DNA from 2 places in the Shewanella oneidensis MR-1 genome. Region 1 is predicted to be linked to the other one. Evidence: riboswitches for the same ligand, from Rfam matches in the RefSeq annotation. Region 1 holds a riboswitch; the other holds the start of a gene.
What was found. Region 1 has a riboswitch for cobalamin ahead of SO_RS03835 (TonB-dependent receptor). Riboswitches for the same ligand answer to the same signal wherever they lie in the genome.
Positions count from the first base shown of each region.

Region 1 (3,184 bases):
CTACGGTGGCAATAGCTTACATGTGCAGGATCAATTAGTTGATGTGGTCGATATCTTTGCCAGAGGGCGCAGTTTTGTCGCCCTCAAAAAAGAGGGCAGTGCTGTGATTTGGGGGCAGGTTGAAGAGTCGACCAATATGAAAAAGTTACTCCCGCAGCTTACGGATGTAGCGAAGATCGAATATTTTCAACACACCTATGCTGCCTTGAAAAAGGACGGCACTGTGGTGAGTTGGGGTTGGCGCAGTGATGCTTACTCGATTCGCAGCGCCTTAAAAGATGTGGTGAGTATGACGGCAAACAATTGTGCCTTTGCGATTTTAAGCCCTACGGGGGATGCGCATTTTTGGGGCGATGGTATTAACTGTGGTGTCGATTGGATTAAAAAAACCGATATCACAGGGGTAAAAGAGATTATCAGTATTGGCTCAGGTTTTTTATTACTGAGGGATAAGGCTGTGCCGCAAATTGTGGCCGACGATACTGATTACGCTTATATGTTTGGGTTTCACGATGCTCAAGAGATTCTTGATAAATATTGGCAGGAAGGGAGTGTTATTACTCGAGGGCCAGCCTCCTTTGTGTTTACGCGTCCCGATGGCAAAGTGGTGCCCGTTGGTTATCGCGCCAACCGTGATAATGTGGAAAAGTTAATGGCACGTATTCCGCGCCTCACTTGGTTAAATGGCGCAAATGACGGTTATGTTGGCATTAGTGAAAAGGGGGAGTTGGTCTCTTGGTCGATGAATTTTCCCATGTTCGACAAGTCGACAGTGCAACCTGCTGACTCGTTAGTGATTAAATCGCTGGATTTTACCCCCGCTGCCCAATGCGAAACCCCTGAACAACGTCAGGCGATTTTGAGCACAGACAGACCAAAACCTGCGGCAAAAAATTGGGATGGTGTTTTCTAACTTATGTGAGTTTTTTCGCTCACTTGAGATTAATGGACTTTCATCCGTATAGACGTCTATAATGCGCGCGCTCAGGTCAGATATGACCTGAGCCTTGTTGGGCGTTAACAGGTTTTACGCCCTTTGAACCTAATTTTGAGTCAACCTTCTGTGGTGCTTGCGATGATAGCGTCGCGAGATAATCGGGAAGCCAGTGAAATTCTGGCACTGCCCCCGCAACGGTAAAAGGTGAGAGACGGCCGCATTCGATAGGTGTTCACGATGAACCCGTAAATCGCAGTGTGCAAAGGTCAGTTTCGCGTTTATCTCTAGTGAGATGGATTATAGCCTAAGTCCGGAGACCGGCCCTAAAGGTGTTTTTGAGATTTCGGTGGGCAGATCTCAAAATGCGATAGTGACTATCAGTATTTTCTACTGAATCAACGATATCGTGGCGCCAATGCCCCGTTTTCCTTGCAGGAGTTAAAGGTAAAATGGGAACACATCCAACAAAAATCGCGCTGCTGATCGGCAGCCTTTGCAGTTTTTCAATTATCGCGCCCGTTATGGCGGCTGACGATACCAGCACAGCTAAAGTCGATGAGCATCTTGTCGTGATAGGCCGCTCTGATAAGACCCCGTTAAATATTGCCGCCAATGTGAATGTGATTGATGCAGCAGCGATTGAAATGAGTGGCGCGACTAATTTGACCGACGTCTTACGCGGCCAAAGTGGTATTCAAATTTCGGATAACAATATTGGTACTAGCTTTGCTATGCGTGGTTTTAGCGCCAGCACAGCGGTAAACAACACCTTAATTTTACTCGATGGTCGCCGCCTAAATAACATCGATATTGCCGCGCCTAGCTTAAATGCGATTCCCTTAAATCTGGTTGAGCGCGTCGAAATATTATCGGGCAGTGCGGGCGTGCTCTATGGCGATCAAGCCGTGGGCGGGGTGATTAACATTGTGACTAAGTCGCCTGAGAATACTGGCGGCAGCGTGCAATTATCCGGCGGTAGCTTTAATACTTACGAAGGTCGTGGCGACGTGTCTGGCGCAATCAACAAGGATTGGCGCTATTTCTTGAGCGGTAGTTACAACCAAGGTGACAACTATCGTCAGCATAATGCAAACGAAACAGGGTCTATTCTGGGTCGCATTCAATATAAAACGGCGACGGATTCTTTCTTTGTCGAAACCAGCTATTACGATGATGATCGTGAAAATCCTGGCTCATTGACGGTCGATCAATTCAAGTTCGATCCACGTCAGTCTTCCAATAAAAGCGAATATGTCCATGAGATGACCACTGCGGCGCGCAGCGGTTATCAGCATCAGCTTAACCAAAACTGGGCGTTAGCGGCGGATTTGGATTACAGCGATACCTTAGTCAGCTCCGTCAATTGGGGCGCGGGTAGCCATAACACCCGCTCGCTGTTGATGTTTAGCCCCAAAGCTTTAGCCAACTACAGTACACGCCAAGGCGAGCTAAACCTAGTGACAGGCTTAGATATCAGCCGTGGTAAGGCCGATTACGATTCTATGGCACGTAGCAATGTGCAGGACATGCAAAGTGCTTATCTACAAGCCACTGTGCCATTAAGCCATACCTTAAGTTATGTGGTAGGCGGACGTTATGCGCGGGTGACTGACGAGTTAGTCGATGGCAATGTCTATCCAAATGGTATCGATTTAGATGAAGATGCCACCGCATTCGAGTTTGGCCTAAACTATCGCCCGAGCGCCGAGCACAGATTCTACCTGCGTGGCGATGAGAACTTCCGTTTCGCCAAGGTCGATGAGCAAGCTTACACCCCGAAAGATGTGTTTGGCTTAAAGCCACAGACTGGCCGCTCCTATGAGGCGGGTTGGGATTGGACAGTTGCCAGCCAAAGTCTGCGCGTGAGCTTATACCGCCTCGATTTAGAAGATGAAATTGTCTTTGACCCAAGTGCGGAAAAACCTGTTGGTGGTAGTTTTCAAGGTGCAAACGTTAATGCCGATGCCTCACGCCGTTATGGCGCGAGTGCCGATTGGGATTGGCAGGTGACTCAAGCATTACAATTAGGGCTGGAATATAACTATATCGATGCCGAATTTACCGATGGATTGAATGATGGCAAGAAATTGTCTTGGGTGGCGGAGCACTCCGGGCGCGGTTATGTCAGTATGGATGTTGCGGAGCATATCCAACTGTTTGCAGAGGCGATTTACACGGGCGAGCGTTTCGTCGAAGGCGATAATGCTAACCAAGGCGAAAAACTTGCTAGCTATGTGCTTGGTAATC
Region 1 covers NC_004347.2:825,769-828,952, forward strand. Annotated here, with positions in the region: gene SO_RS03830 (RCC1 domain-containing protein) at 1-913, shown strand, start outside; cobalamin riboswitch at 1,048-1,277, shown strand; gene SO_RS03835 (TonB-dependent receptor) at 1,387-3,184, shown strand, end outside.

Region 2 (3,184 bases), 240 kb from region 1:
TAATACGCGACATCGGATTGTCAGGGCAAGGTGAAAGTCATTAGGAGCGAGAATCTAGAATCTAGAGTCTAGGTCCTAAGATTTTTAAAAGGCATATATGAAACAAGTTCGCTTATTACTGTTGCGCCATGGGGAATGCGAGGGCGGGGCGATTTTACGTGGCCGCGTTGATGTGCCTTTAAGTGCCAAGGGCTGGCGGCAGATGTCGGCGGCAGTCGCTTTGCAGGTCTGTGAGTGCCACGGTATTTATAGCTCCACCTCGAGGCGCTGTGCTGAATTTGCCAAGGTGTTGGCGACTAAGCATGCTAGCGCGTCCGTCAGTTCAAGCTTCGCCAGTGCCAGTTCAAACTGCATCAGTTCAAACAACTTTGCTGCGCCAACATCTTCGCCGCTTGAGGTCAGCCTGCTGGAGGATCTACAAGAAATGGATTTTGGCGATTGGGATGGTCGCTTGCTCGATGAGTTATATCAACAGGATGGCGAGCGCATGGCGGCCTATTGGCAAGATCCTTGGGCTGTAGCGCCGCCCAAGGGTGAAACGATGGCCGATTTTGAGGCCCGAGTTGATCGCGCAATTGCGGCCATTCTCGAGCAAGCATTTGCGTGCCTTCCCCTTGGTGATAAACCCGCCGATGCTGCAGCTGATACTGCGGCCAATATTTGGGTGGTGACCCACGGTGGGGTGATCCGTCATTTAATGGCGAGGGCGTTGGGGGCGGTGAAAGCCGTGGGTTTTTATAGTCAGCTCACCCTGCCCGTGGCGGCGCTGGTGACTATCAATGTACTTGAAGATAACCAAGGGACTCGATACTGGCGCTTAGACTGGCCATCGGGCCATGGTGAGTGAGGTTTGCATCAGCATCAAATGCGATGTTGAACATTTTCTGATTTAAACGGCATTGCCTAATGAGCCAGATATAGGATAATGCTTTTCCTTGATGTTTGAGTGAGATAGCGCATTTTGTTCGCTAAGCTTAAATGTCGCAGAAATAGGTGTTGGGAATTTCGCGCTAACCTATGCTATTGCATTAAGGTCATAAACGCCGGATCAACCCAAATATAATAGGGAATCGGGGCGCTGCCCGTCAGCCAGCCCGAACTGTACCCGCAACTGTGAGTAGTTAAAAGAAGCGCCTAGATTCTAGATTCTAGATTCTAGATTCTAGATTCTAGATTCTAAAGCCTAGCACCTTCTTTTCTACAAGTCAGGAGACCTGCCTATTGCTGTTTTCGCTGCGTGCAGCCTTAGTTCTCGAGCGGGTGACTCGAGGGAGCAGAAGATGATATTGATACGTCTCGCCCTGTGGCCCATGGCGCAGCAGGGTTTTGGCAACACAAAATATGCCTGTGGGAGTGGCTTTTAATGCAGCCTTCCACATCAACAGTTACATCAACAGTTGCGCAACCTTCGGCGGCGCGAACTCATGTGGGACTCAATGTCAGCCAAGATGTGGCACTCAATGTCAGCCAATTGAGTTGGACCATCGAAGGCAAAACCATTCTCTCTGGGGTTAACTTTGCCCTGCAGCGCGGTGAAATGCTGGGATTAATCGGCCCTAACGGGGCGGGTAAATCCAGTTTACTGCGTTGTCTATATCGTTTTATTCGCCCGACTCAGGGGCAGATCAGCTTGTTTTCGCAGGATATTAGTCAGCTTTCGCCCAAGGCATTTGCCTGTAAAGTGGCCGTAGTGCAGCAGGATACGCCGCACTATTTTGATATGACCACAGAGCAACTGGTTGCCATGGGACTCACGCCCCATAAAGGAATGTTTGATAGCCATTCCAGCGGTGATAGCGACAAAATTATTAAAGCGCTTGAGAAGGTTGGCCTTAGTCATAAGTTGCATCAGCAATATGAGCGGCTTTCGGGCGGCGAGAAACAACGGGCGCTGATTGCCCGCGCTATCGTGCAACAACCACTGCTACTGATTTTAGATGAACCCACAAATCACCTCGATGTGCGCTACCAAATACAAATTTTGGAGCTGGTTCGAAGCCTTGGCATTAGTGTGATTGCCTCGATTCATGATCTGAATCTGGCAAGCGCCCTGTGTGATAGTTTGCTGCTACTCGATAATGGGCAAGTGAGCGCCATGGGCACGCCAACTGAGGTGTTGACTGAGGAGCGCATTGCCCAAGTTTTTGGGGTTTGCGCCCAAGTGATGCCCCATCCACAACATGCTAACCCGTTGATTAATTACTTCTATGGCTATCAAAAATCATATGGCTATCAAAAATCAAAGACAGATGAAGAGGGCGCAATCCATCCTCCCCATATCATTAATGGGGTGAAAACCCCATCATGATAAGCAGACTTAAGCTGATTACCCTGTTAACCCCTATTTTTACGCCATTAACTCGCCAGCAATGGCTGATGTTAGCCTTGGTGGGTTTTACTCTGCTGACGCCGATTGCGGCCGCCAGTTTTGGCGCGGCGAATATCAGCTTTTTAGATGTTTTTAATGTTTTTATAGATAAATTCAGTCAGTTATTTATGGGTGAGAATGCGCCAAGCACTGCCGCGATGACGGATCGGATTGTGATGGAATTAAGGCTACCACGAATATTGCTCGCCTTTGTGGCGGGGGCGGGGCTGTCTTTGGCGGGCAGTGTGTTGCAAACCGTGACTCGCAATCCCCTTGCCGACCCTTATTTGTTTGGGATTAGCTCAGGAGCCTCCTTTGGCGCTGTGGTGATGCTGACGTTGTTTTCCGGTTCAGGTTTTTTTGCGAATGCGGGTGTGATTGCCAACTCGGGAATATTTAGTGGTGCGGAAATATTGGCTGGGCTCCAGTGGTTTAGTTTGCCCTTTGGCGCTTTTATTGGTGCCAGTTTATCCGTACTTATTGTTTTGGCTTTATCGGGGTTAGGGCTCAACAGCCAAGTTGAACGCATGCTGCTCTCAGGGGTGGCAACATCGTTTATGTTTGGCGCGTTAACCAGTTTGCTGCTGTATTTTGCCAGCCCGCAGGCCACGGCATCCGTGCTTTTTTGGAGTTTGGGCAGTTTTGCTAAGGCCAGTTGGTCGCTATTAATTTTGCCGACCATCGTTGTGCTGGTGAGTTTTTTTATCATCCTCGGTTGGAAGCGGCAGATTATGGCTTTGCAAGCGGGGGATGAAACGGCCCATACCTTAGGGGTGAATGTGCCCAAATTACGCCTCAATATGTTGCTGCTGTGCT
Region 2 covers NC_004347.2:1,070,658-1,073,841, forward strand. Annotated here, with positions in the region: gene SO_RS04805 (histidine phosphatase family protein) at 98-847, shown strand; cobalamin riboswitch at 1,014-1,236, shown strand; gene SO_RS04810 (ABC transporter ATP-binding protein) at 1,364-2,308, shown strand; gene SO_RS04815 (FecCD family ABC transporter permease) at 2,305-3,184, shown strand, end outside.
Region 2: it holds a riboswitch for cobalamin, as region 1 does, so the genes downstream of both, SO_RS04810 (ABC transporter ATP-binding protein) here and SO_RS03835 (TonB-dependent receptor) in region 1, are expected to answer to the same signal.